DNA from 3 places in the Ensifer canadensis genome. Region 3 is predicted to be linked to each of the others. Evidence: riboswitches for the same ligand, from Rfam matches in the RefSeq annotation. Region 3 holds a riboswitch; each other region holds the start of a gene.
The links. Region 3 has a riboswitch for thiamine pyrophosphate ahead of thiB (thiamine ABC transporter substrate binding subunit). Riboswitches for the same ligand answer to the same signal wherever they lie in the genome.
Positions count from the first base shown of each region.

Region 1: another riboswitch for thiamine pyrophosphate. It lies ahead of J3R84_RS23850 (ABC transporter permease); the one in region 3 lies ahead of thiB (thiamine ABC transporter substrate binding subunit).
Region 2: another riboswitch for thiamine pyrophosphate. It lies ahead of thiO (glycine oxidase ThiO); the one in region 3 lies ahead of thiB (thiamine ABC transporter substrate binding subunit).

Region 1 covers NZ_CP083371.1:908,891-918,557, reverse strand. Annotated here, with positions in the region: gene J3R84_RS38525 (TRAP transporter large permease subunit) at 1-142, opposite strand, end outside; gene J3R84_RS23875 (hypothetical protein) at 49-615, opposite strand; gene thiD (bifunctional hydroxymethylpyrimidine kinase/phosphomethylpyrimidine kinase) at 973-1,782, opposite strand; gene thiE (thiamine phosphate synthase) at 1,779-2,441, opposite strand; gene J3R84_RS23860 (hydroxyethylthiazole kinase) at 2,428-3,168, opposite strand; gene J3R84_RS23855 (ABC transporter substrate-binding protein) at 3,165-4,109, opposite strand; gene J3R84_RS23850 (ABC transporter permease) at 4,147-4,890, opposite strand; TPP riboswitch at 5,032-5,133, opposite strand; partial or broken gene J3R84_RS23845 (IS66 family transposase) at 5,700-5,928, opposite strand; gene J3R84_RS23840 (class I SAM-dependent methyltransferase) at 6,409-7,248, opposite strand; gene J3R84_RS23835 (hypothetical protein) at 7,502-7,813, opposite strand; gene J3R84_RS23830 (glycoside hydrolase family protein) at 7,984-8,259, opposite strand; gene J3R84_RS23825 (class I SAM-dependent methyltransferase) at 8,376-9,092, shown strand; gene J3R84_RS23820 (hypothetical protein) at 9,165-9,667, opposite strand, start outside.
Region 2 covers NZ_CP083371.1:962,453-972,119, reverse strand. Annotated here, with positions in the region: gene J3R84_RS24185 (hypothetical protein) at 1-309, shown strand, start outside; gene J3R84_RS24180 (ATP dependent DNA ligase) at 1,295-1,735, opposite strand; gene J3R84_RS24175 (hypothetical protein) at 1,968-2,168, shown strand; gene J3R84_RS24170 (hypothetical protein) at 2,527-2,796, shown strand; gene J3R84_RS24165 (hypothetical protein) at 3,032-3,535, opposite strand; TPP riboswitch at 3,749-3,880, shown strand; gene thiO (glycine oxidase ThiO) at 4,103-5,098, shown strand; gene thiS (sulfur carrier protein ThiS) at 5,088-5,285, shown strand; gene J3R84_RS24150 (thiazole synthase) at 5,288-6,061, shown strand; gene J3R84_RS24145 (thiamine phosphate synthase) at 6,058-6,675, shown strand; gene J3R84_RS24140 (hypothetical protein) at 6,891-7,160, shown strand; gene J3R84_RS24135 (hypothetical protein) at 7,284-7,685, shown strand; partial or broken gene repC (replication initiation protein RepC) at 7,881-8,077, opposite strand; gene ugpB (sn-glycerol-3-phosphate ABC transporter substrate-binding protein UgpB) at 8,666-9,667, shown strand, end outside.
Region 3 covers NZ_CP083370.1:3,537,943-3,547,609, forward strand. Annotated here, with positions in the region: gene J3R84_RS17235 (argininosuccinate synthase) at 1-981, shown strand, start outside; gene J3R84_RS17240 (multidrug effflux MFS transporter) at 1,048-2,286, opposite strand; gene J3R84_RS17245 (MarR family winged helix-turn-helix transcriptional regulator) at 2,283-2,762, opposite strand; gene J3R84_RS17250 (ABC-F family ATP-binding cassette domain-containing protein) at 2,840-4,666, opposite strand; gene J3R84_RS17255 (thiamine diphosphokinase) at 4,670-5,320, opposite strand; partial or broken gene J3R84_RS17260 (GNAT family N-acetyltransferase) at 5,407-5,890, opposite strand; TPP riboswitch at 6,025-6,142, shown strand; gene thiB (thiamine ABC transporter substrate binding subunit) at 6,192-7,220, shown strand; gene thiP (thiamine/thiamine pyrophosphate ABC transporter permease ThiP) at 7,252-8,856, shown strand; gene J3R84_RS17275 (thiamine ABC transporter ATP-binding protein) at 8,853-9,569, shown strand.

The sequences.
Region 1 (9,667 bases), on a different replicon from region 3:
CCGCTTTGGCGATCGACGATCCGGAGGCACCGGAAAAAAGCACGCCGCTCAGCAGCACCGTTTGTCCGAGCCCGGCGCGACGATGGCCGACAAGGGCGGCGGCGAACCGAACCAGTCGCTCGCAATCCCGGACGCGGTCCAAAGCGCGCCTGCGGGCAGAAAGAATGGAATAGAGGTCAGCAGATAACGCGACATGCCGGACAAAGTGGCCGCCGCCATCGCCTCCTCCGGCATCGGCGCGCCGAAAGCGACAGCGACATAGGCCGCAGCGATAAAGGCATGAGGGAGCGGCGTTCCCGCGAAAATTGCCGCAAGTGCAAGACAGCAAAGGATGACGCTGGGCGATGCCAGGCTCAAGATCGGCGCGGCGCCGACCGCCCAATGCGCTCCGGCGGCAACCACCAGCATCGAAACGAATGCGAGAAAGCGGCGCTCTGCGAGGTGGTGGAGCAGAACCGCAACAATCGCCAGCACGCCCCCGGCGCTCAGCACCGCCGGACGCAGCCCTTCGGAAAGGCCGAGCGACGGCGAAACGCCGCCAAGATTGAGCGCCGCTCTACGGCTGCCCGACATCAGGATGATACAAGCAAGCAGAATGATGGTGCCGGAGAACAATGCACGCAGATCCCGAAGTGCGATGTGCCTTGGCCAGAGCCACGATTCGGCGTTGCCACTCCCAACGAACTGCGACGAGCGGCGTAAAACTTGCGCATTGTCGTGGCCATGACCAGACGCCAGTCCTCCGTCAAACAGATCGATCGTAATCCCCTAGCGGTCGAGGCAATCGGCAACCCGATCGAGACAAGTGCCACCAGCAACCAGCTCGCCGCTTCCTCTGCCCCGGTAAATCCACTTGCCGCCGCATATCGGAGAACAACTGTGAGCGTGATGGTGACGAGCAGGAGCGCAAGCAGAAACGCTCCGGCAAGCTCTGGCGTTCGCTCCAGTTGCAGCGAAAACGCCTGCGCCGCGCTAGCGAACATCGGGCTGCCACCAGCGATGAAAGTGGTGGACTGGTCCCCGTCCCTGCCCGACTTTGAGATCGCCGGCGGCAACGATGGCACCGTGTAGATAATCCTTGGCGGCAATGACGGCGTCTGCGAGTGACATTCCGCCTGCAAGCCCGGCAGCGATCGCCGCCGACAGCGTGCATCCCGTGCCGTGATCATTCGTCGTTTCGATGCGCGACGCCGTCAATCGGACGGGGTCTCCTCCGTCGAAAAAGATATCCGTCGCCTCGGGGCCGTGCCCGTGTCCGCCCTTGATTAGCACCGAACGCGCGCCGGCCTTCAGAATAAACTCGGCCTGGCGGCCCATCTCGGCCTCGTCCGTCGCGATCGCGCGCCCGGTCAGCAATGCCGCCTCCGGCAGGTTGGGCGTGGCGATCAGCGCCAGAGGCAGCAGTTGGTCGCTCAACGCAGCAATTGCATCTGCGCGTAGCAGCGCGTCGCCAGATGTGGCGACCATCACAGGATCGAGCACGGCCATCTTGCCGTATCGGCGGAGTCCGTCGGCTATGATCGCGATCGTCTCGCCGCAGGACACCATGCCGATCTTTACCGCGCCAATGGCGAGATCCGAAAACACCGCATCGATCTGTGCTTCGACAATTGCCGGCGAGATATCCTCGACCACCGTGACACCCCTGGTGTTCTGCGCCGTGATCGCGGTGATAACGCTCGCGCCATAGGCGCCGAGAGCCGAAAAGGTCTTGAGGTCTGCCTGGATGCCCGCCCCGCCACCGGAATCCGAGCCCGCAATGGTGACAGCAATGGCGGTCATCGCGAAGACTCCGCCAGAGCCTTCTCGACACAAGCGCGCAACTCGCGCGTGGCCGCCGCTGGATCCACAGCGGCGAAGATTGTGGAGATGACTGCAACACCATCGGCTCCGGCGGCAATGACCTCCGCGGCGCGCTGCGCACTGATGCCGGCAATGGCGCCGACCGGCAGGTCCGGCTTGGCCGCCAGAAACGTGGCACGAAGTGTGGCGAACCCTTCGAGGCCAACAGGCGGATCGGGGTTGTGCTTCGACAGCGTCTCATAGACCCCGCCGATGCAAGCATAGTCGATCGGCGAGGCAATCGCCGTCTCAGCGTCCGCTTCGTTCTTGACCGTCAGACCGATAATCGCGGTATCGCCCATGATCGAGCGCGCCGTTGCCGCATCCATATCGTCCCGGCCGAGATGAACACCATCAGCACCGGCTGCGAACGCCACATCGATGCGGTCATTGACGACGAAGGGCACACCGGTGACTGCAAGAGCAGCGGCGATCGCCCGCGCCTGTTCGATCATTTCCCGTGTCGAGCTCGTCTTGTCGCGATACTGGATCAGCGTCGCACCATTGAGCGCGGCGATGCGTGCCAGATCAGCCAAACTCGCCTTGTCGCCAAGGCGGGCATCGACGAGGGCATTGAGGCGATAATCAACTTTCGGCATGGGAAATCCTGGCATTGACAATGATATCTTCGGGGCGCAGCGCTGCGAGCGCATCACGGAAGAGAGCTTCGAAGGTACCGGGCCCACTCGAACGCTCCCCAGCGATTTCGGCGGCGATGCCGCTCGTCAGCAGTGCACCCGTGGCGGCCTTCAGGCGATCCGGCTCGACCGCCATGAAAGCTGCGATCAAGGCGCCGGAGAGGCACCCGGTACCCGTGACCTGCGCCATGAGGGGGTGGCCGTTCTCAACCCGGATCGTATGTAGATCCAGTGTGAGTTCATCGACTGCCCCGGTCTTGATCCTCAGCGCGCCATTGGCGTTACCGACGATATCCATCTCGCTTGCGTTGCCGCGAACAACGGAAGGGCCAGCTGCGATGAGTTCCCGGGCGAAGACAAGCCGCGAAGGCGAATAGTCGCAATGCACGGGATCGACGATCCACGGCTTGTCGGCATCGCGCGCAACCGCCGCTGCCAAACGGATCGCCCTCCGGCGCTCTTCATCAAGCGTACCGAGATTGACGACGAGCGCATCGGCTCGCTGGGCAAAAGCCTCGACCTCTTCCAGGGCCGATGTCATCGAGGGGATCGCACCCAGAGCTGCCAGTCCATCGGCTACGAACTTCTGCACCACCGTGTTCATCAGGCAATGCACGCGGGGGCGGCGCTGCCGCACAAGCGCCAGCGATGCGGCAACACTTTCGACGAAGTCCGATGTACCCGTCATCGGATTTCCACCGCGATATCGTCGACATCAGGTGCCTTGCCGATCAAACCGCTTTCGGCAAGAAAAGCGCCAAACCGCTCGTAGCGGCCACGGTCGAGCGCCGCCGGCCTTTTGGCGAATCGCGGCAGCGTGTCCGTGAATGCACTGCGGTTGAGTTCGTCATCGAGGTTCGGATAAGCCTTGACGAACAGCTTCCAGGCTTCAGTCGGATGATTGGTGAGGAAAATCGCACCCTGCTCCACCGCGACCAGGAAGGGCCGCAAGCGCTTGTCGGCAACCTTTGCCTTGTCGGAAACGAAGACGAGCTCGTCATAAACAGGCACGCCATGCTCTTCTGGGAAGAAGGAACGGCCCGCATGCCCCTCGAGCCGCATCTGCGTCAGTTCAAAATTCCGGAAGCCGCCGATCGTTGCATCGACCTTACCGGCGATCAGGGACGGAGACAGGGCGAAGTTGACGTTGACGAGTTCGACGTCCTCCTTCTTGAGACCGGCCGAGGCAAGCATTCGGCCGAGCATTGCATCCTCGAAACCGGAGACGGAAAAGCCGATCTTCTTGCCCTTCAAGTCGGCAAGGCTTCTGATCGGACCGTCGTCAAGGACAGTGACCGTGTTGAGCGGCGTCTCGACCAGGGTGCCAATGCGAACCAGAGGCAGGCCTGCAGCATGGTCAAGGTACAGGTTTGGCTGATAGTGCACGCCGATATCAGCCTGCCCCGCAGCGACGAGACGCGGCACGCTTGAAGGGTCTGCCGGTGGCACGAGCTCAACATCGAGCCCCGCCTTTTCGAACAGGCCGAGCTCCTTGGCGACGACGATCGGCGCATGGTCGGGATTGACAAACCACTCCAGCATCACTGTCAGTTTTTCAGCGGCAGTTGCTGAGCCAGCTGCAAAGACCACGCCGAGTGCGAGGCTGGCGGAAAGCAGAGATTTACGGATCATGATGTTATGAACTCTCCCAATTGATCTCAGAAATTCAGGTTTCCCGCGCCCAGTGCGCGAGTGGACGGGTTGCCTCATCGACGAGCAGCCTGAGGGCGACGGCAAGCACGGCAAGAATGGCCATCGCAGCGAAGACGACATCGGTCTGCATGCGGGCATTTGCCTGGACGATAACGAAGCCGAGGCCGGCCGAGGCGCCGACCCACTCGCCAACGACGGCGCCGAGCGGTGCCAACGGGGCAGCAACGCGGAGGCCAGTCACTAAGCCGGGCAACGCCAACGGCAATCGCACAAGCCGCAGCGCCTGCCAGTGGCTCGCCTTGGTGAGCGCGACGGCATCAAGGATCTGCGTATCTGTACGGCGCAGACCGTCCGAAAACGCAGAGACAACGGGAAAGAAAATGATGATCGCCGCCATCACGATCTTCGAAACCATGCCGAAGCCGAACCACAGCACCAGCAAAGGTGCGATGACGAAAACGGGAAAGGCCTGAAGGACGAGCACAAAAGGCCAGACGAGCTTTCCAAACCGCGGAAAAGCCGCCAGCCCGATTGCCGTCGCAACGCCGAACGCCGTGCCGAACGCGAGCCCGGCCAGCATTTCGGCGATCGTCACGAGACTCTGCTCGAGCAGAAATTCTGGCTGCCGCGCAAAGACGGCCAGTACATCCATCGGCGTTGGTAAAAGATAGCGCGGTAACGCGAACACACCCACCGCCGTCTGCCAGAGAGCAGCAAGCACAACAAGGCTGCGAACAAATGTGAACGCCAGGCGCATCGCCGGTCAGCCGACGCAGCAACCCGGACGAATTGCAAACCCGCCATTCGGCGGCAACTTGGCAAAAGACAGCATCGATCGATCTCCAGACAAAATATCACGGAGATCCAGGTGAAAGCGAAGACGCGATTAGTTTGCCGAAATCGGCTCTTTTCCCGTTCCTACGCCGGCATGACCCGGATCAGGTTCAAGGGTCCGGCTCACCGCCATCTCAGCACAAGATGTGCACCCCTCGGAATATCGTGAAAAGATGGAAGATCTTGGAATGGCTGTCAACACCCCCTCGAAAACTCTCTGTGCGACCGGTCGAATCGCCGTTTCTGTGAATGTTAGGTGCTCCTGATTCGCAACAGGGCAAAAGTCGAATTAGTTCACATAAAGTAACACTTGAGCATATTGCGATTTATTCTTGCCAAAAAGCGCGTTCACCGGCAATGTAAACTCCATTCACCAAGACAAATTTTAGTACCAACTGCCTAAACTGGGGCGTTATTTCAAATGAAAACTAAAGGAAGGAGCAATCCTCTTAGAGACACGCTTTTCGGGACATTCCACGTGACATCAGGCAGACACCCCGCTGCCGCTTTCGAACCCTCGGCCCCTCCCGCAGGGGCCCATTTTTGAGCTCGAAGACGTCGACATTGTCGGCCATAGGCGATCTCGGTGACGGCTTGCAGAACACGGCATTCTTGCGCTTAAGCGCGGCCGGCGGCACTTTCGCTGGCATTGATGAAGATCGCAGCGCGTCAAGAGACCTCTGCAGCGATCGTCAAAGACCTCTTTACTCTCTGGCAGGCGACCCTGCCGCGGGTAGATGATGCGAGCTTTTCCGAGCGCCGGCCAAATCGGGCTCGATCGAAGGCTTTCAGGATTTGCGTCAGCCGCTCGATCCGTTCATCGGCGTCCGCGCTGCGGGCCTCGAGATCATCGATCTTGTCTCTCCAAGGCCTCGACGCGGGCTGCTTTTTCGGCCATGGCAAGGACCATGGCTTTCAGAGCCTCTACGTCATCCGGGAGTTCGATATCGGGCAGCGTCATGGGCTTGATCAGAGCATATCTTGCCAAGATCCGCCCGTAGCTTCAGGCCGCTGATTCACTTCGCCGCGGCCGTTTTACCCAACAATCTCAGGAGGCCTGATCGGCGTAGACCGAACTCGTTTCCAGTCCATACCGTCCACAGAGCTAGAAGCTGGGCATGATTGAGCTGGACCTGACTGTGGCCGATCCGCCGCTCATTTGCTGTCGCAACAATGCCCCGGCGACCCGCGTGTTAAAGGCATAAGCGTTGGCGCATTGTGGAGGCATCCTAACGCGGAATCCGGACCGTCTGGCTACCTACCACCCCCCAAGCCCCCCGGAATCTCAGAGTTGTATCCCCCAGTGTCGGCGCATGCTCGACTTGGGGTGCTCGCGCCTCGGCCGCCCGGTCGACAACGCAAATTGCGCCGAGACGCTTCAGCCACTGCGCGACGTGCGTTTACGCCTGCGAACTATTGGAGCGCCCGCCTCAAAAATGGCTCAGTACAGACGCCTAAGCCAGAGCGCGCCGCCGGAATTTCGTATGAACGGCGGGAATGTCTTCAACATGTGGTCGCCGTGCAGTTGGGCCATGTAGTCATTGAAGAACATTATATGGAAACAGCTATTGAACGCGAGGAAGCTGCGTATGGAGTAAATTTCATTCCAAGAGCGGTTGTCTTCCATGATCCATTTGTAACCGTACTCAAATGGATAGAAGATATCGTGGAAATGGATGATCACACCAGGGTTTAGACGAGGCAGAATTTCTGCCAACTCGTAGGCAACGTCGCTACCGGTTTTAACAACGTGAGTGGAGTCGATGAACAATATGTCGCCCGCCTCCAGTTCTGTGAAAATCTCCATCGGAGCATCTTGCACGCCAGCTTCAATAATTCGCGCGCGGGCAATATCATTTTCGCGAAGAACATCGCGGAGAAGCTTGGGGAACGGCTCAACGAACGTGATTTGAGTTGTTAGCTCACCCTCTTCGATGGTGTCCATAGTGCACGCCGAGGACCACCCACACCCCACCTCCACCATGCGTTTTGGCTTGATGCTAAGGAGCATCGCCCGAAGCACAGTGCCATCCCCAACGCAGTACGAAGGGTTTTTATAGTGATAACGGTGAACTTTACCGGGTTCGTCTGAAAAGGTCGCCGTATTGGCGATAGGGGCGAGGACATCAGTCCACAACTTGGTCATAGCCGCGTCGTCGATCGCCACATCAGGCAATGATTTTGGCGGCATAGGCCTGGTTTTTGGGACAACGCGCCGAAGTTGTTCCGGGTCAACTATTGGCGAAAAAAAATGGCCAGGCGGATAGCAAATCTTCACCACGGAACTGCCCCTCCTAAGGATACTTTACATCACATAGCCACAAATCGTTGCGATACTCAACACGAATTGAACAATGGGATTCACGTTAAACAAGTGACGTAGAACATATCTCCAATGAAGCTCCTCCCCGAAGGCACGCCCGTACCTTCGTTAGACTTCAAATACAACTGCCACATGGCCGAAAATCCAAGCTCGTTTAAATACCAGCGATAAACATGACACGTAAATCCTGCAAAAGAATCGTTGCAGGTCCTTAAGCGGCCGTGGTCGACCCGCTCGATTGCTCCATGATCTTCACCCTATAGGTGATGCTTTCGAACTTACGCACTTCGGATTCGAGCGAGCGGAAACGCTCCTCGTTACGCGCCTCGATGGCCTTCACTTCGACCAGGCGCTCATTATGCAGGAGCTCGTGGCCCGCGCGCCAATTCTGCAACTCTTCGAGATCCCGGCTCTTCTCGACCCAGATAGCAACGCCACCCACACAAATGCCGAGCAGCGTCACCAGTTGGTTGATCGTGTTGAGGTTCCATTCAAGATTTTGAGGACGCCTTGGGAGTTCCATTAGTCCATTCTCCTGCCTCATCATGCCCCTCGTGTCGGTCTGCCGTGATAATCAACGCGCTTCGCCGTGAAGCACGCACTCCGCATTCGTCCAGACGCCCCCGGTGCAGTGGCCGACAACAGTCCCATCTATCTTTGGTTGATCCGCGGGCATCGCCCCTGGCGCGCCGACTAGGTCAATTCCGACGACCCGCCGCAGGCCGTCACGAAAAGTGCGTCAGAGCGAGCATCGACCCGCTCCTTGAACTTGGTCAGATCGCCGCGGAGAATCTCTTCGGCCTTTGCCTCGGTAATCACCATGTTCGGCTTTACAACGGGCGCGCCCGCGACGCTGGTGTGGCCGTAGCCGAACGTCCAGATCCCGCCAACATCCCGATTGGCTTTCTTCTTCAGGCCTTCCCACTGTTTGACAAGCGCAAGGCTCGCCGCGTTGATGCGTCGTGTCATGGTGGTTTCCTTTCGATGGGTAATTCTAAATACGCCCGTCGAGCGCTGTTCGCTGCGGTTGCTTTTCTGCAGCCAATAGGCTTGATTGTGTCCTCATCATCTAGAGGGGTGCGCTTATGACTGACCTGCTGGATACGATAAAAGCAGTTTGGAACGACAAGGACGATGAAGCCTATCGGCAAGACCAATCCCACTGGCGCGGCGTGGGACGGTGGGCGAATGACGCAGCATGGCAATCAATAGGCGCGCTGACACTTGATCGCTTCAAGTTTCTCTGGAGGATACTAGAACGCGCGCCGTCAGCAATGCGAGACCTTTCAGTGCTTGAATGGGGCCAAGGTGGCGGATCTAACGTCTTCGGGCTTCGCGAGGTTGCCAGCCAATATCAGGGCGTTGATATTTCGCCGAAGAATCTACAAGAAGCCGGCCGCATGATTTCTGCGGAAGGCTATACGGGTCTTTTCAAGCCTGTTCTCCTTGAAGGCCCCCCGGAAGAAATTGCGGACAAGCTGCTGCCGATCGACATGTTCTTGAGCACGGCTGTCTTCCAACACTTCCCGAGCAAAGATTATGGCGTACAGGTGCTGAAGACCATCAGGAAGGCATGCAAGCCTGATGCGGCAGGCGTCATCCAGATACGATTCGACAACGGCAACCCGACCTTTAGCGGCATTAAGTCTGTTGAAGAGTACGCGGAGCGGCATATTGTTGCTAACTCCTACGCGATCGATGCCTTCTGGGATATCCTTGCCAGCTGTGGATTTAAACCGCTGGCAGTTGATGGGATCCGCACTCAGAACAACTACGCTACGTTCTACATGACTGCGAAATAGCGTATTGCATATCTGATTGAGGAAAGAACGCGGTTTCCATGCAAAAAGAAATGTCGGAGACCAGTGTTTTCGTTAAAGGAGTGAAGAGTAACCCGGAAGCGGTTCGTACGCCGAAATGAATGCGTCTCCCTGAGCGTGCATGACGCGCTTCGACTTGTCGAAAAACTCCGAAAAATCGTGCTCCCTACGGCAAGTCTCGTATTTGGGTAAGATATCTGACACTTCGTACTCGACAGAAATGTCGCTGCCTTTCAATGGAAACTTAAAATCAAGATAGGAATACCTGTCATAATGACAAAACTCGTCCCAGAGCGACATGCTGGTCTCATAATACAATCCACCGGCATTGCTTGCCCTGAAGGACACGACCGGCGAGAACGGGCCGATCTTGTGAAGATGGATCAAGGTTCCAAAGGTGTCGTTTTGGTTTTGGCCGCGTTTCAGTTGTAGCTTGAATTTTTGAAAGGAATCACGAGGGGTCTCGGCCGGAATTCGGGAGACGATCTTTGACTGTACCCGCTCCGGAATCGAAATGTTTTGCAGACGCAAATCGCGATCGCCGAGAACAGAAATAA
Region 2 (9,667 bases), on a different replicon from region 3:
GCCCGCTCAATTGCTGAGGAACTCGTCAGGCATATCCGCATCAACCACCGTATCGAGCGCGCCGGGACTGCGGTCGACGATGCCGAAGTTGTCGCGCTCGTCGAGGCCGAGCTTTGGAAGCTGCCCGAGGCAGTGGCGAAAGACCTCGTCGCCATTGACGCCAACAGGAAAGAGTTCGCCCGTACAGCCATCGTCAATGCGCTGGTCGAAGCATTGACCCGGAGCTACGAATTCACGTTCCTTCAACCCGAGTATCGGGGCATGGGGCCGTCGATCTACAAGGCGCCCAATGTTGGCCCACGTCGATAGCGCCTGCAAGGCTTGTCTGGGGGAGGAACAATCCTCTGAGAGACGCGTTTTTTGCGGACATGCCACGTGCTGTCGAACTCTCGAGCCCCTCCCGCAGGGGCCCATTTTTTTCTCGAAGATCGGCCAGCTCGCGCCGCGCTTTGAACGACGGATGACGGAGCTTCCCGTCGCTGCTCCATGACGGGTCCCCCTTTAACCGTTTGCAGAACGACACCTTTCTAGCAGCATGGTGGCAACACGTTCCCGACGAGGTGTGCCAGCGTGGTTTTGTCGAGAGCCGAGTAAAGGAGAAATTAGGGCTGCCCTGCTCGATGCGGCAAATATGATCCGGACGTTGCGGATTATCCTGGATGGGAAGGAATGAAGCTTCCCATGTTTGAACAAGAGTCCCCTCCGCCTGAGCTAGTTCGAAAAGGCTAAGGGCAAATCGCTCCGTTTTGAAGTAACTTTAGCAGCTTCTAAAATTGGAGAGGATCCCGCAATGCCGAACTATATCGCATGCGCCCTAGTTATCCTCACATACTTTTCGTGCACCGCCTCCTATGCTCAGACGACCTTCCAGGTCCCAGGACACCCATTTCGCTCGACTGTGAATTGTGTTCGCGAGGCGCCAATTGGCAAGTTCGACCGAAAGTGCGACATTCCACTAACCGGCTGGCGCTGCGCCGAAGGTCTGTGGCTGCCGATTGTCCAGAGCGGCCTCTAGGTCGCTAGAGGTCCCAGGGCGCACGCCCCTGCCCCAAGCAAAGCAGCGCTCCGGGATCACCTCGATCGGCACGGCCTGGCGCGACGGTTCGGCACAACTCTGTCGATCGTGGCACCTGGTCGACGCATGCGTTGTAAGCAGTGCAGCAACAACAACGGTAACGTGATCCGGGTGCAAAACACCGACGGTGATTGTCGACCGCAGCGATGGAACATTGTTGTCGCACCCGAGTTATAAGAGCGCCCCAACGTATCAGCTCCAAGGCCCCTCTTCCCCGGTCTATTTTTTGAGCTCGAAGACATCCACGTTCTCGGCCAGCTCGCGCAGGCCTTCGAACGATGGATGCCGTAACTTCCCTTCGCTGGTGATCTCGGTATAGGTGATCTCGGCGACAAATGCCGGCTCACAGAAAACCGCGTTCTTGCGCTTGAGCGCGACCGGCGGCATGTCCGACAATTGCTTGCGAAGGTCGCGGGCCATTTTGTCCGTAAAGCCTGTTCCGACCCCGCATACATAGACCAGCTCGTTGCCTCGCCTCGCCGTAAGCAGCAACCGCGAAATCGCGCCGGCCACCTTCGTCGATGGCTCACATCCGACGACTACAAAGCCGTCGCTCTGGATGCACTTCAGCTTTACCCAATCGCCGCAGGCACCTTGGTCGAGAACCGTGGGCGGGTACTTTAGCCAGAGCCATAAGGCACGCACGCCGAACAGATTCACGATACATTAGCAATCGGAACAATGCCCTACCGCACGCGTTTTTAAATGCATAAGCGTTGGTGTATTGTGGAGGCAACCCAATGTGGGCTCCGGACGGTCTGGCTACTCTCCAACCCAAAGACCGTCTGGATCTCCCTCCACGATTCCAGTGTAATCCCCCCAGCAACGGCGCATACTCTATGCGGGGCAAACGTCGGCCCTGTTCTCCCCTGGGCTGGCTGGGATTAGGGCTATGGGTAAAGCGGTTCGATCTCGCACAGGGATTGTAACGCCTGACGACTTCAAGCAGATCGAATGTGTCTTCCGGGAAATGGTTCAGGAAAGGCACCTCGCCTTTGATAGCGATGAAGCCGTTACGCTCGCGGCGCACCTGATCAGCCTTTTTCAAAGCGGCATCCACGACCACGATGCGCTCAAACAAATAGCTGGTTAATTGGGAGGGTGGCTGCCTGACCCGGCGGGACAACTGGAAAAGAGCGGCCTTCTTTTAGGGCTCTGCGGGAAGACCGCTAGCAATCTCAGCAACGACTAAATATCGAACTAAATCTGATGATTGGCGAGAACAATTCGCATTTAAGGAAAGGAGCGGCTAAGGAGTCGTCTCGTTTCCGCTGTCGTCCCCGCGGCGCCTTTTATAAGCGCCGCTTCTCTGTGGGCTCTGAGCCGGATTCCCCGCTACCAGCAGCAGTTCGACGCACGCAAATCTCAACTTTTGCTCACTTGGAGCCAATTAAAGATTTCGCTATCTTTCTCTCTTCGGTGAAGGCGGTAGCTCAAGAAGGGAGGTCTAAATGGCTATTCACTTTGACCAGTCAGGTTTTGAACTCGCACCCGAACAGCTCGATACACTTCAAAGGATATTCGATCGCATTTGCTTCGAAACGAGGATCCCGCGCCAAGACATCCGCGCTGGCCGCCTCGCAAAATTCCTGATGGATGAATTTAGGTTCGGCAATACGGATGAGTTGGCGTTAACAGAGTGCGGTCGCTGGTTCTGTAGGCGGGCGAGCCCAACACGTCGAATTCAGAGCGAACAGCAACCGACCAGTATGCTGCACTAGGCGATGTGTTGCTCAACACCGCAGAGTGACGCGCTGCCCCACTCTCGGCCCTCGACTGGGATCACACTACGCCAAGCATACTCCGGTCGGCGTGGCCGCGCAACGGCCACGCCGTCATCGAGATGCCCCAGAGACAGCTGAAAATATTCCGGATCCGAGGCCCGATCTGATATGCATGTGCTCGTTAATTCAGCGCCGGCGTCGGTCCCCAGACCTCGCGATCGAATCGGCACGTTCATGTCCCAGCTGCGAGCAGCAGGCGGCGTGACTTATCGAGACCAAACATGTCGCCATAGCGATCGAGCGCGACCATGACGGAGGTGAAGTTGCTTGCATTGACCGCCCTTTCGCGGCCGAGCGAATTTTCTGCACAGATATGGCGCCATTCGGATTTCCTTTTTACTGGGTGCTGGCCATTTTCCGACCGGGCTTGCACCGTGAACCACTCAAAACGGGGGACTCTCATGGATGCAGGACGGCGCCCTACCGAGGAGAAATGGTCGAACTGCATGAGCACGTTGATCGCCGTGGCTCTCATCGCCTCGGGCGCGCCCGCGCAGGCGGACACGACGGTGTGCTTGGGAAATGTGTGTACTGTCACTTCCAGGGACGGCACCAACCATGAAAGGTCTCTGAGCGACATCAATGAAGAAGCGAGAAAGGAATCGCTTGAGAACATTCGAGACATTGATTGTAGTGTGGCAGACGATGCCTCCACTTGCCTGAGAGCAAAACTCACGCTGCAGCGCCTTTTCTACTAAACGCATGCTCCTTGATGCCTTCCCGCCGCTAAACGAGTGCGAGGCCCGCCGCATTGATGCGCCGGCTCATGTTGCTCCTCTCAGCGCGATACGCGTTGAGATGTGCTCTAAGGCATGCGGATGACTTTCTAGCCCCGTTGGGAATGAACTAACAACGCTTGACAAAGCACGGCATTGGCCGTTCAACTCGGTTCATTCACCAGGGGAGTCCCGACAAGGGGCTGAGATATTGCTGGGCGGATCGGCTCCTTCGACCGCAGCGCAATGACCCGTTGAACCTGATCCAGTTCATGCTGGCGTAGGGACGGTGGGAACGACGGCAGTTGCGACAGCTCCTTTGCGATCGCGTGGACGTGTCTCTATCTTTCCAGCGCCAAGATCTGGGTCTCCAAACGTCAAGGTTGGAGCCGACCAATGGTTTTTTCAGATGTCGTACACGAGCCAAACCGCGGACATAGACGGCAACATCGACGCCCGTTAGCGGTGCGGCGCATGGATGAATGGCCCTACAGCTCCGGCCAGGTAACAGCTCGAACGGCTGCCAAATGAGGCGGGTGCTGATCAACGGAGCAGGTGTCGTCGGCCTTGTCACCGCATACGAACTGGCGCGACGCGGCATTGAGGTCTACGTCTTCGAACGTTCAAAACGGATTGGCGCCGGCGCATCCTGGTTTGCCGGCGGCATGCTGGCGCCCTGGTGTGAGCGCGAAAGTGCCGACGAGAAAGTCGAACGCGTCGGCGCGACAGCCATCGAGTGGTGGAAGACGGCGCTGCCCGATGAGGTCGTGCAAGAGGGGACACTTGTCGTCGCCGCCGCGCGCGATACACGCGAGCTCGATCGCTTCGCGGCGCGAACCAAAGGGCACAGACGGCTTGATGCAGACCAGATAGCCGAACTGGAACCAGATCTCGCCGGCCGTTTCTCTCGTGCACTCTACTTCCCGAGGGAAGCGCATCTCGATCCGAGAGAGGCGCTGTCTTCACTCCATGACACATTAATCGCCATGGGGGTGCGTTTTCATTTCGGCCAGGCGACCGATGCCACCGTCGATCGCCGTGTCGATTCGCATATTGACTGCACAGGCCCTGCCAGGCTCCCGGATGACGCGGCACTGCGGGGCGTGCGTGGCGAGATGCTCTATCTGCGCACCGGCGACATTCAACTGTCGCGTCCAGTGCGCTTCCTGCATCCTCGACACCCCGTCTATGTCGTTCCACGCCGCCAGGGCGTCTTCATGGTCGGGGCAACAATGATAGAGAGCGAATTGTCCGGTCCTATCACTGCACGGTCGCTGATGGAGCTCTTAAACGCAGCCTACGCCCTGCACCCGGCCTTCGGCGAAGCGCAGATCACCGAAACCGGAACTGGCATTCGCCCCGCCTACCCCGACAATCTGCCAAGGATCACGAAAAGCGGTTCGATCTATTCCGTGAACGGTATGTATCGGCATGGTTTCCTGCTCTCGCCGGCTCTTGCGCACGACGTTGCCGAACTTCTGCTCAACCCGGACCACAGATCGGAGTTCTATGATGAACCTTAACGTCAATGGCGAAGAGCACGAGGTCGCCTGCTCGACGCTCGCCGAACTGATGGCTGCACTCGACTACGAAGGAAGCTGGCTGGCGACCGCTGTCAACGGCGAACTCGTTCACGCGGCCGACCGCGATCGATGGCGCTTACGCGATCATGATCGCATCGAAATTCTCTCGCCGATGAAAGGTGGCTGACCATGCTGCAAGTCTACGACACGGAAATCACCTCCCGACTGCTCCTGGGCACAGCGGGCTATCCATCTCCAGCCGTGCTTTCGGACGCAGTGCGGGCTTCAGGGACACAAATCATCACGGTCTCGTTGAGGAGAGAGACGGCCGGCGGCAAAGCCGGAGGTGCGTTTTTCGAACTGATCCGCGAGCTCGGGACGAAAATACTGCCGAACACCGCCGGCTGCCACACCACCAAGGAGGCGGTGCTCACTGCTAAGATGGCGCGCGAGGTTTTCGAGACGAACTGGATCAAGCTCGAAGTGATCGGCAATCACGACACATTGCAGCCGGATGTGTTCGCGCTGGTCGAAGCCGCACAGATCCTTTCAAACGAAGGCTTCGAGATCTTTCCCTATACGACCGACGATCTGGTCGTTGCCGAGCGCCTGCTGGAGGCTGGCTGCCGCGTGTTGATGCCCTGGTGTGCTCCGATCGGCAGTGCCATGGGGCCACAAAACCTGTCCGCCTTGAGGTCGATGCGCGCACACTTCCCGGACGTGCCTCTGATTGTCGATGCGGGCATCGGCCGCCCTTCGCATGCAACGACGGTGATGGAGCTCGGTTTCGATGCCGTGCTCCTGAATACGGCGGTGGCCGGTGCCGGAAATCCGGCCTTGATGGCATCGGGTTTTGCCAAGGCGATCGAGGCCGGTCGGCTGGCTTTTGAAGCCGGCATGCTCGAACCGAGAGACATGGCAGTCCCCTCCACCCCGGTCATCGGAAAGGCGGTCTTCTCATGAAGCTCGATCCCTTCTACCTCATTGTCGACAGCGCGAATTGGGTCGAACGCCTCGTTCCAATTGGAGTGAGGCTGGTCCAGCTTCGCATCAAGGAAAGACCCGATAGCGAAGTCCGTAGCGATATCCGCATCGCCAGAACCATATGCGAGAGACACGGTTGCCAACTTGTTGTCAACGACCATTGGCGCATGGCGATCGACGAAGGCTGCGATTTCGTTCATCTCGGCCAGGAAGATCTGGCGCAAGCTGACGTGGCCGCGATCCGTGGGGCCGGCCTTAAGCTCGGCGTCAGCACACATGACGAGGCCGAACTCGATATGGCGCTGTCAGTCGCGCCCGACTATGTCGCGTTGGGTCCGGTCTATCCGACCGTTCTCAAAAAGATGAAGTGGGAGCCGCAGGGACTTGCTCGCCTCGCCACATGGAAGAAGAAAATCGGACCGACCCCACTGGTTGCGATCGGTGGACTGAACCTTGAACGCATTGATGGCGTCCTCACCCATGGCGCGGATTGTGCCGCGGTCGTGACCGACATTACACGTAGCCAGGATCCCGAGGACAGAACTAGGCGATGGATCGCTGCAACCTCACGATGGCGCATTGCGCCAGCGTGAACGAGATCTTCGTTTCCCAGCCGGCGACCACGGCCGAGCACCGTCCCCAGATGAGCCTCACCCTCAGAAAAGCCGCCACAACGGAAAATCGACCGAATATAGATGCCTAGAAGAGTGCCGCGAGGCTAACGTGTGACGGCGTAGTCACCGACGATCCTTGTTTCGCAAGCATCGTCAAGGTATATAGAAACCTGAAGGTGCTGTGGTCGAGGAAGATGTCTATTGTTGCAGTAAAGGTTTTGTCGACTGTCAATGCCCCTTATGGGACGAAGCTTTCGGCTGAGCAATTGGCATCCAAGATTTCCGATCCTGCCAGCGCAGTCAATTTCGATGCGTCGGCGTTCTCCTTTTTTTCCGAGGTAGACGAGAACCTTCAGATCTCGTTTCTTGGCGAAATGCACGTTGATCCGGCGATCGCTTCCGACTTAGCACGTAAGTTCTCGGCACTCGCCGGTTACCCGCTTCCTTTGGCGCGGGCGGCATAGTTGGTCGAACACCCAGCCAGCAGATGGGGGGACCTGTTTGACCACGCTGGCCGCATTATCGATCAGGCAAGCTCCCAACTCACATTGATCGACAATTGCACTTTTGGAGGCGGTACCGCCCTGATGCTCCAGATCGATCATCGCGAGAGCTTTGATGTCGACATCTTCATCGATGATCCGCAGCTTCTGAACCCGAAGACACAGGGCTACGCGCTCGACATCAACCCTGACGGCTATCAGTCCGATGGATCAAGAACATTGAAGATCGTCTTCGAGAATGTTGGCGAAATCGACTTTATCTGCGCGCCCAGCCTCACTGACCACCCGACGGTGAAAGCGGAGGTGCGCGGTCGCGACGTCCTGCTTGAGACCCCTGGCGAAATCATCGCAAAGAAAATATTTTACCGCAGGGCCACGATGCAGCCCCGCGACATGTTCGACATCGCCTGCGTCGTGAGGGATCACGGTGTCGAGTATCTCAATGAGCCCTTACGCCCTTCGGAGACAAATGCGAGAAGGCTCTAAAAGTCGCTCGCCAGATGAACCCGCAGTTCGCGGAGACCATCATGACAAGACTTTTGTACCGTGAAGGCTTTTCGAGATTCCACGCCTGGCACAGGCAATGACGATCAAACTCCTGGAAGCCATCTGCGCCCATTCGACCGGCGCAAAAGTCTAGCATGAGCCCATCCAAGTCATAGACCGCCACTTTGGGCGCTACTAAGGCTCCCGGACTGAAGCGCCATTTGCTCGCAACAACGCCATCAACACTGGCCCGAGCGAAAACTCCCCTGGCCGCGCCTTTGCCGTCAGATAGCACAGACAACCGCCGGCCGAGTTGATGTGGCCGGCCTTCTCGAGAATGAGGCCATCGTTGCGGCGACGCTTTCCGGTCCGATCGCCTCACAAGCATCCTGTTAGAAAAGACAAGTCCAAAATCGCTTACGATGCAGGCTTAACAGTCCTGAGCCTGATGCCTTGCCGGCTGGGCATCTCTGCGAAACTGGCTCCGTGCGCGCGATGTGCCCACGCTGGTCATGCTGCACGCCCAAAAAAGGATGAGCGTACCAGGCGGCGGCCGCTATCGCGGCCAAAGCCCGTTCGCGCGCGGCTTGACCGGTTAAAAGGGTCGCCGCGGAGGTTCAGCGCAAGCGCCGGCCGCAGGCCGGGAACCGGGACCGACTACCCCCGGCAAGCCGCTCCGCACTCCCGAGGCATTTCACGCTTCGCGACCATGCGCCCACGCCCCCGGGCAGCCAAAACCGAGGCGCAACAATCTCGCCCAATCGCGCAGATTTGGCTGGGATTTCCACCGGCCTCGGTGACACGGCACGCCATGGTTAAGTGGAATACGTGTTCTATTGTCACATTTTCGTTGCGTATTCATTTCATTTCGCTTTTACTAATTTTTGGTTTCGCAACGAAGGTTGTGCAAGCTTCGATCGAGGAGGATCGATTTTGCCGGGCGTGCCAAATGCCCTGGCTTTTGAGAAATGGGAGGAATCATGTTCAGACATTTGAACTGGACCGTCGTGGTCGCGTCCGCATTTTCAGTCGGCCTTGCTTCAAACGCATTGGCCGCTACCGAGCTTTCCTGGTGGCACGCCATGACCGGCGCCAACAACGAAGTTGTCGACAAGCTGGCAAAGGAATTCAACGACAGCCAGACCGCCTACAAAGTCGTGCCCGTCTTCAAAGGAACCTACCCGGAAACGTTGAACGCCGGCATTGCCGCGTTCCGCTCCAAGCAGGCGCCCGCCATCCTGCAGGTCTTCGATGCAGGCAGCGGTGTGATGCTGGGTGCGGAAGGCGCGATCCTGCCGGTGGCAGAGGTGCTCCAGAAGGGCGGTTACGAATTCAACAAGGATCAATACCTGCCGGGCATCGTCGCTTATTATTCGAAGGCGGACGGTACGATGCTGTCCTTCCCTTATAATTCGTCGTCGCCGATCCTGTATTACAACAAGGACGCGTTTACGAAGGCCGGCCTCGATGCGGAGAACCCGCCGAAGACCTGGCCGGAGGTGTTCGACGCGGCCAAGAAGATCAAGGCGAGCGGCGCTTCGGCCTGCGGCTTCACCTCCACCTGGCTCACCTGGATCCAGACCGAAAACTTCGCAGCCTGGAACAACGTGCCTTACGGAACGAACGAGAACGGCCTTGCCGGCCCCGACGTCGAACTGAAGGTCGACGCACCGCTGTTCGTCAAGCATTTCCAGGCGATAGCCGATCTCGCAAAGGACGGTACGTTCCGTTATGGCGGCCGCACCTCGGAAGCAAAGCAGCTCTTCACATCAGGTGAATGCGCCATCTTGACGGAATCATCCGGTGGCCTCGGCGACATCATCAAGTCGGGTATCAAATACGGTATTGGCCAGTTGCCCTATTACGAGGGCAGCGGTCCGCAGAATACGATCCCGGGCGGCGCAAGCCTCTGGGTGTTCGGCGGAAAATCCGACGATGAATACAAGGGCATCGCCGAGTTCTTTAATTTCCTGTCGAAGACA
Region 3 (9,667 bases):
ATGTTTCGCGCCAACGCCGTCTATGAGGGCGTCTACCTGCTCGGCACCTCCATCGCGCGTCCGCTGATTTCCAAACACCTGATCGACATCGCCAAGAAGACCGGCGCTGACGCGATCGCCCACGGCGCCACCGGCAAGGGCAACGACCAGGTTCGCTTCGAGCTGTCGGCATACGCGCTCAACCCCGACATCAAGATCATCGCTCCATGGCGCGACTGGTCGTTCAAGAGCCGCACCGACCTGCTCGAATTCGCCGAGAAGCACCAGATCCCGGTCGCCAAGGACAAGAAGGGCGAGGCTCCCTTCTCTGTCGACGCCAACCTCTTGCACTCCTCCTCCGAGGGCAAGGTTCTGGAAGATCCGTCGCAGGAAGCCCCGGAATACGTGCACATGCGCACGATCTCGCCGGAAGCGGCTCCCGACAAGGCAACCGTCATCAAGGTCGGTTTCGAGCGCGGCGACGCCGTCTCGATCAACGGCGTGCGCCTTTCGCCGGCAAACCTGCTGGCAAAGCTCAACGACTACGGCCGCGACAATGGCATCGGCCGGCTCGACCTCGTCGAAAACCGCTTCGTCGGCATGAAGTCGCGCGGCGTCTACGAGACCCCCGGCGGCACCATCCTGCTGTCGGCACACCGCGCGATCGAATCGATCACGCTCGACCGTGGCGCCGCCCACCTCAAGGACGAGCTGATGCCGCGCTACGCCGAGCTGATCTATTACGGCTTCTGGTTCTCGCCGGAGCGCGAGATGCTGCAGGCGGCGATCGACAGGAGCCAGGAGCATGTCGAAGGCGAAGTGACGCTGAAGCTCTACAAGGGCAATGTCATGGTCACCGGCCGCGAAAGCCCGAAGTCGCTCTATTCCGACAAGCTGGTCACCTTCGAAGACGACCAGGGCGCCTACGACCAGAAGGATGCTGCCGGCTTCATCAAGCTGAATGCGCTGCGCCTGCGCACGCTGGCTGCACGCAACCGTTAAAAGCGGCAAGCACCTGACAAGAAAAAGCCTCCGCGACCCGGGTCGCGGAGGCTTTTTCGTTTCGTCTTATTCAGCCGCTTCCGGCAGGGGCTGCGTGCCATCGACTGGCGCCGCCAATGGCGTCAGGCGAACGGTGCGGCGATACCAGAGATAGCTGAACACGCAGAGAAGGCCGAAGCTCGGAATGATCGTGCCGAGCGCCAGCACCGGCACGCCGACAACGGCCGCCAAGGCGCCGCCGAGAAGGCCGGCGCCCATCTGGATGAAGCCCATCATCGCCGACGCCGTACCGGCGATATGCGGGAAAGGCGCCATGGCCGCCGTCATCATGTAGGGCATGACGAAGGCGATGCCGAAGGCGTAGACGCCGACCGGCGCCATCACCGCCAGGAAGCTCGGTTCGAGCGCGTGCATGGTGTAGGCGAGCGCCACACTGCCGAGCGCGATGAAACAAAGACCGACCGGCACCAGCGCCTGCGGCGTGAACCGCCGCATTAACAGCCGCACCGTGACCGTGCCCGAGAAGAAGAAACCGGATTGCATCAGCATGCCGACGCCGAATTCGGTCGGCGTCAGCCCGACCGTGCCGATCAGGACGAAGGGCAGCATCGTCGCTTGGGCGTAGAGCGCGCCGACGGCGCCGGCAATCACCAGGGTCGAGGAGACGAAGCGGGTATCTGTCAGAAGCTCGCGATAGGCGGCAAGGATCGGCCGCAGATGGCCCTTGGCCGGATCGGGCGTCGCGGTTTCGGCCATGAAGAACTGCACGCAAACGCAGGCCATCAGCGCAAAGCCGACCATCAGGAAGAAGATAGACTGCCAGCCGAAGAGGCCAAGCGCCAGGCCGCCGAGCGTCGGCGACACCGCCGGCCCGATGGCCAGCATCATGCCGATCATGTTCATGATCCGCGCCGCCTGAAGGCCGGTGAACTGGTCGCGCACGATGGCGCGCGCAACCGTCATGCCGACGGAGGCGCCGATGCCCTGCACCAGGCGCCCGGCGAGCAGGACCGCGACCGATGGGGCAAAGGCTGCCATCAGGCTGCCGGCGAGGTAGATGGTCATGAAGATCAGCGTCGTGCGCCGGCGGCCGATGACGTCGGAGAGCGTGCCCGAAACCAGCTGTGCGAAGGCGAAGCCTGCGAAGTAGAGCGACAGCGTCATCTTGATCGCCGCCTCGCTGGAGGAGAAGGCGCGGACCAGTTCGGGCATTGCCGGTGTATAGAGCGCCATGGAAACGGGGCCGAGCGCGACAAGGAAGGCGCCGATGATGCTGGTGCGCCGTTCGCTCATGCGGCGCGTCATGGCTTTGCACCCTTCTCCTTGCCGGCGACGCACGGATCGAGGCCGCGCAAATTTTCGCGCAGGATACGCAGGTTGGCGCAGAGCATGTCGCGCGTCGCCTCGTCGAGCCCTTCCGTATAGGCATTCATCATCTCGCGCAGCCCCGCCATCAGCTCGGCGAGCAGCGGATCGGCCTTGTCGGTGATGACGACGTTCTTGGCGCGGCGGTCGGCCGGGTCGGGCAGACGGGCAACCAGCTCCATCGCCTCCAGCCGGTCGAGATAGGCCGACAGCGTCATCGGCTCGATGCCCATGCGCGTGGCGATTTCCGCCTGCTTGATGCCCTCGGTCAGCGCCACCTGGATCAGCGTGCGCGCTTCACCGGGCGTGATGCCGAGATCCATGGCGTTGACCTTGCGGTCAAAAGCGCCACGCAGAAGGCGGGAGACATCGGTCAGCAACATGCCGATGGTTTCGGATTCGAGTTTTGTCGGCATCAGGATCGTTCACGAGAGATATAATAAGTTTTCCTTATCATACCCCTTGCCAACTTTCAACGCGGGAGCGGCGAGGCTCAGCCCTCGAGCTCCTCGCGCAGCATCTCCAGTTCCAGCCATTCCTCTTCCATGCGGGCGAGATCGCCGCGAAGCTTTTCCAGCTCCTTCGCCAGTTTCGCAAACGTATTCGGGTCCTTGGCAAAGAGGTTGGGGTCGGCCATCCGCTCCTCGCGCTTGGCTGCCTCCGCCTCCGCCTTGGCGATTTCCTTCGGCAGGTTTTCGAGTGCAAACTTCTGCTTGTAGGAGAGCTTGCCCTTGGCCTTCGGTGCCTCGGCTGCGGGGGCAGCGGCATCGGCCACCTTGGCCTTTTCCGCCTTCTCCGTCTTGCGCCGCTCTTCGATCGCGCCCTTGCGCTGCGCCATCATGTCGGTGTAGCCGCCGGCATATTCGATCCAGCGGCCGTCAGGCGCTTCGGGATTGGCCGGCGCGATGGTCGAGCTCACGGTGCGGTCGAGGAAGTCGCGGTCGTGGCTGACGAGGATGACGGTTCCGGCAAAGCCGGCGACGACCTCCTGAAGCAAGTCCAGCGTCTCGATGTCGAGATCGTTGGTCGGCTCGTCGAGGATCAGCAGGTTGGTGGCGCGGGCGAGAATGCGTGCCAGCATCAGCCGGGCGCGCTCACCGCCCGACAGTTCGCGGATCGGGGTGCGCGCCTGCTCCGGCTGGAACAGGAAGTCCTTCATGTAGCCGGTGACATGGCGCTGCTCGCCGTTGACAATCAGGCTCTCGCCCCGGCCGTCGGTCAGGTAGTGGGCCAGCGTATCGTCGAGGTTGAGATCCTCGCGCTTCTGGTCGAGCGTCGCCATCTCAAGATTGGTGCCGAGTTTCACCGTGCCGGTATCCGGCTCGATCTGCCCGGTCAGCATCTTCAAAAGCGTCGTCTTGCCGGCACCGTTCGGGCCGACAAGGCCGATCCGGTCGCCACGGTGCACGCGAATGGAAAACGGCGCAACGATCGTCCGCTCGCCGTAAGCCTTGGTGATCTTCTCCGCCTCGATCACCAGCTTGCCCGATTCCTTGGCGTCGGAAGCCGCCGCCTGAACGGAGCCCTGCGGCCCCTTGTGGCCGCGATGGCGCGAGCGCATGTCCTGCAATTCGCCGAGACGACGCATGTTGCGCTTGCGCCGGGCGGTAACGCCGTAGCGCAGCCAATGCTCCTCGCGCTCGATCGCCTTGCCGAGCTTGTGCTGCTCCAGCTCTTCCGCCTCCAGCACCTCGTCGCGCCAGGCCTCGAAATGGCCGAAGCCGCGGTCGAGCCGGCGGGATTGGCCGCGATCGAGCCAGACCGTCGCGTTCGAGACCTTTTCGAGGAAGCGCCGGTCGTGCGAGATCAGCACCAGGGCCGAACGGCTGCGGGTCAGCTCGTCTTCGAGCCATTCGATCGTCGGCAGATCGAGATGGTTGGTCGGCTCGTCGAGCAGCAGGATATCCGGCTCCGGCGCCATCACCCGGGCAAGCGCTGCGCGGCGCGCCTCGCCGCCGGAAAGGCGTGCCGGGTCTTCTTCGCCGGTCAGACCCAGGTGCTGCAGTAGGTAAGCGACGCGATACGGGTCGTCGCTTGGGCCAAGGCCCGACTCGGCATAGGCCTGCACCGTGTCGTAGCCTTCGAAATCCGGTGCCTGGGGCAGGTAGCGAACGGTCGAGGACGGATGGCGGAAGACCTCGCCCGATTGCGCTTCGGCAAGACCGGCGGCGATCTTCATCAGCGTCGATTTGCCGGAACCGTTGCGCCCGACAAGGCAGATGCGATCCCCCGGCTCCACCTGCAGGTTGGCGCCGGCCAGAAGCGGCGTGCCACCGAAGGTCAGGAAGATATCGTCGAGTTTCAGAATGGGAGGCGCCAAGGCTCAGGCTCCGGAAAGGTCATAGGGGCGGGCGAGAACGATCGCCCGGCCGGTGTCGAGGGAAATGCGAAGGGGACCCTCCGCGACATTGGAAACGGTGCGCGAAGACCCGAACGGCAACGTGAAATCGGTGAGCGGATAACGCGCGTTGACGATCGTAAGCCCGATGAGATCGGTCAGTCCGAGGATCGAGAATAGGCTGCCCTTCGGCAGATCGATTTCGATCTCGCCTGCAAGCAGCGGATAGGCCTCCTCCTCACCCGAGGTCATGAACACCGGCAACCCACGTTCGGCCAGCGAAGCAGCCTGAAGCAGGTGCAGGAAGGCATGGTCGCTGCGTGATCCTCCGAGCGCGCCGGCAAAGATCAAGGCTTCGGCGCCACGCGACAGCGCCGCCTCGACAGCGATTTCGCCATCGGTCGCAGCCTTGGCGGCGGGATAGGGCTCGCGCGGGACATCGGCAAATTCCGCGAGCAGCGCCTCCTCGGTCGAATCGAAATCGCCCACCCAGACGTCGGGGGTCACGGATAGCACCCGCGCATGCCGCATGCCGCCATCGGCCGCAACGAAGCGGCTGCCTGCGAGCTGGCGCGCAAGGCGATCGGTCGGGGTCAGTGCACCGCCGAGCAGAATGGTGAAGGTGGATCGGGCCATGGCAAAGCCCATAGCGCAAAGGCACGGGCAAGGAAAAGCAAGAAAACCGAACAAGGGCGCGATCCGGCGATTTTGCGTCCTCGTTGTCAGTGATCTTCGGGCAAGGTATCGGGAAACAGCATCTCCGCATAGATCCCGGGGTTGGAATCGGGGATCTCGATGGCGCCGACCGTGCGTCGGTAGAATTCGGCCGGGCCGACGCCGCCGATGATGGCGTAACCGTAGCCTGCGTCACGCATCGCCGTCAGGCTCACGCGCAAGAGCGCCTCGCCGATCCCCGTCCGCGCATGGCCTCGTCGACGCCCGTCGGCCCGAAGAAACCGAGCGCTGTGACATCGTGGCAGGCAAAGCCGACGATCCGGTCCTCGAACACCGCGATGTGCATGCACGTCGGCGTCGATCTGAAGGCCACCTCCGCCTCGCCCGCCCAGCCGGAGCCAAATGTCTGCTCGATCCAGGGAACAACAAGCTTCGTTCGGGTGCCATTGCGCGGTGAATGCCGATACCGTCAGCAAGCGGTGATCTCGCTTGTGCCGGCAGTGCATAAAGGCGAACGAGCATGTCAGTCATCGCAGGCTCCTTCGGCGTCTGCAAACTCTGCCGACGATTTTACCCCATGCGCCGCGGCGCGAAAATGCGGGGCGGGCGCTTTTGCCGTCCTCAAACTTCGCTTGCCATCAAACCGGCTCGGCGGTAAATCTCTACCCGCTCTAACGGGGTGCCTTCCGACCGCATGGCGGCCGAAGGCTGAGAGGCGTTGAACGCCAACCCGCGGAACCTGATCCGGCTCATACCGGCGGAGGGATTAGACGCGATCGGATCGATACGCCCTTTTCCCATGCAACATCATTTTTAGGGAGAGGTGCCTGCCATGTCCAATTCATCGCAACTCAAGGTTCTTAGCCGGCTAGCGCTTGCCGCGACGGCAGGACTTGTCTTCGCGGCCAATGCCGTTGCTGCCGACAAGACGCTGACCGTCTACACCTATGAAAGCTTCATCACCGAATGGGGGCCGGGTGCCAAGGTCGCCGAAGCTTTCGAGAAGACCTGCGAATGCAAGGTCACCTATGTCGGCGTCGCCGATGGCGTCGAGCTTCTGACCCGCCTCAAGCTCGAAGGCGCGGCCTCCAAGGCCGACATCGTGCTCGGCCTCGATACAAACCTCGTCGCCGAGGCCAAGGCCACCGGCTTCTTCGCGCCGCACGGCATCGAGCCTGCCAACGTCAAGGTACCCGGCGACTTCACCGACGACACCTTCCTTCCCTATGACTACGGCCATTTCGCCGTCGTCTACGACACCCAGACCTTGAAGACGCCGCCGAAGAGCCTGAAGGAACTGGTCGAAGGCGACGCCTCTCAGAAGATCGTCATCGAGGATCCGCGCACCTCGACGCCGGGCCTCGGTCTGCTTCTCTGGGTCAAGGCCGTCTATGGCGACGAAGCCGGCGCCGCCTGGGCCAAGCTCAAGGACAGGGTACTGACCGTAACGCCGGGCTGGTCGGAAGCCTATGGCCTCTTCACCAAGGGCGAAGCGCCGATGGTGCTTTCCTACACCACGTCGCCCGCCTACCACATGGTGGCGGAAAACACCGACCGCTACCAGGCGGCCGAATTCTCGGAAGGTCACTACATCCAGATCGAAGTTGCCGGCATGACCAAGAGCGCCAAGGAGCCGGAGCTTGCCAAGCAGTTTCTCGCCTTCATGACCGGCCCGGAGTTCCAGTCGATCATTCCGACGACCAACTGGATGATGCCGGTCGCGGCGACCAAGGAGCCGCTGCCGGAGGCTTTTAGCAAGCTGGTCAATCCGGAGAAGACTTTCCTGCTGCCGTCGGAAGAGGTGGCGGCGAACCGCAAGGCCTGGATCGACGAATGGCTGGCCGCCATTAGCAAGAACTGAGGCGCATTTGTTCGCGCCTGCCGAAAATCGCATCACGATGACCGCCGGGACTTTAAGTCTCGGCGGTATCCTGCTGTTTGTCGGCCTGGCGATTGCAGCCCTTTTGCTCCAGAGCGGTGACTTCGGCAACAGCGTGCTGTTCGATGCCTATATCTGGCGGGTAACGCGCTTCACCTTGCTGCAGGCGAGCCTTTCGACGCTGCTTTCCGTTGTTCTTGCCATCCCGATCGCACGGGCGCTTGCGCGCCGGCCGAGCTTTCCCGGCCGCGTCTGGGTTCTGCGGGTGATGGCCCTGCCGCTCGGCCTGCCCGTGCTTGTCGGCGCGCTCGGGCTGATCGAGATCTGGGGCCGGCAGGGCGCGCTCAACACCGCCCTCGCCGGCCTCGGGCTGCAGCAGCCGATCAGCATCTACGGCCTTTTCGGCATCCTGCTCGCCCACGTCTTCTTCAACATGCCGCTTATCGCACGTCTCTTTCTCGCCGGGCTCGAGCGCATCCCTTCGGAATACTGGAGAACCGCCGCCAATCTCGGCATGCCGCCAGCCGCACTCTTCCGCTTTGTCGAGTGGCCGGTCCTTCGGGGATTGCTGCCAGGTGCTGCCGGCCTCGTCTTCATGCTCTGCGCCACCAGCTTCACGCTGGTGCTGACGCTCGGCGGCGGGCCTGCCGCCAGCACCATCGAGGTCGCGATCTACCAGGCGCTGCGCTTCGATTTCGACCCGCCGCGGGCGATCGCCCTGTCCGCCCTACAGATCGTCATGACCGGAGCCCTGCTCCTGGCTCTAACGCGTGTCGCGACCGAACCTGCACAAAGCGCAACCGCGGGCAAAATCTCCAGACGCTATGATGCAGGAACCGGCCTCTCCCGGACGTCCGACGCCGGCTGGATCCTGTTCTCGCTGCTCTTCATCGGCGCACCGCTGATCGCCGTCGTCGGTTCCGGCCTGCGTGCGGATCTGGTGAAGCTTGCCGGCGACCCGACCGTGCATCGTGCTCTCGTCACCAGCATTGTCATCGCCGTCCTCTCGGCATTCTTTTGCGTCACCATGGCCGCCGCGATGATCCGCGCCGCCGGCATCGTCGTGGCGCGTCGCCACGCCCCGACCTTGGCCAGGGCATTTGCGGGCACTGTCACCGCCAGCACGTCGCTGGTGCTACTGGTGCCGCCGGTCGTGCTCGGTGCGGGATGGTTTCTGCTCCTGCGCCCCTTCGGCGATGTCGCCCGTTTCGCCCCCGCCATCGTCGTCGCCATCAACGCATTGATGGCGCTGCCGTTCGTGCACCGGATCCTGGCACCGGCGATGGCAACACATGCCGCACGCACCGACCGACTGACAGCAAGCCTCGGCATCCGCGGCTTCCATCGCCTGCGATGGATCGACTTGCCGCCGCTCCGGAAACCGTTGCTGATGGCGTTCTCCTTCGCCATGGCGCTGTCGCTCGGCGACCTTGGTGCAGTGGCGCTGTTCGGTTCGCAGGACATGGTCACGCTTCCATGGCTGCTCTACAGCCGGATGGGCAGCTATCGCACCGCGGATGCAGCCGGTCTGGCGCTCTTCCTCGGCCTCATCTGCCTGATCTTCACCATGCTCGGCACGGCCGGCGACAGGCGAGTGCCGGAAGGACGAAACGCATGAATTCCCAGGCGGCGGTAGAACTTGTTGGCGTCGACGTTCGTTACGACACCACCGCACTGCACTTCGATTGCGCCATTCAGCCAGGTGGCATCGTCGCAGTTGCCGGGGCCTCCGGGTCGGGAAAGTCGACCCTCTTTCATGTCATCGCCGGTTTCGAGGAGCCGGACCGGGGCGAGGTTCGCATTCTCGGCAAGACGATGTCGGGACAGGCGCCGGCAGAACGACCCGTCTCCGTGATCTTTCAGGACAACAACCTGTTTGCACATCTCGACGTCGCGACCAATGTCGGCTTCGGCATCAGCCCCTCGCTTCGCCTGTCGGTCGCTGATCGCGCACGGATAGACGATGCCCTCGGCCGCGTCGGGCTCGACAGCTTCGGCAAGCGCCTGCCGCCGACGCTGTCCGGCGGCGAACGACAGCGTGTGGCGTTGGCGCGCGCCTTGGTGCGACATCGCCCGCTGCTGCTGCTGGATGAGCCTTTTGCCGCTCTCGATCCCGGCATGAGGGCCGGTATGCGGGCACTGCTGCAGGACCTGCATGATCAGGAAAACAACACGATCCTGATGATCACGCACCATCCCGATGACGTGAGGGCGCTGGCCGATAGCGTGCTTTTTCTGGACCAGGGGCGTATCATCGCCCATGACCCGGTCGAGCGCTTTCTCGAACGGCGCGATATGGCGTCCATCAACCGCTTTCTCGGCAACGCGTGATGCGACGTGGAATCTTGGAGCATTTCCAGGAAAAGTGCGAAGCGGTTTTCCGTCAGGAAATGCGTGGAAACAGGCAGATAGAGCGTTTCCGCGACGTC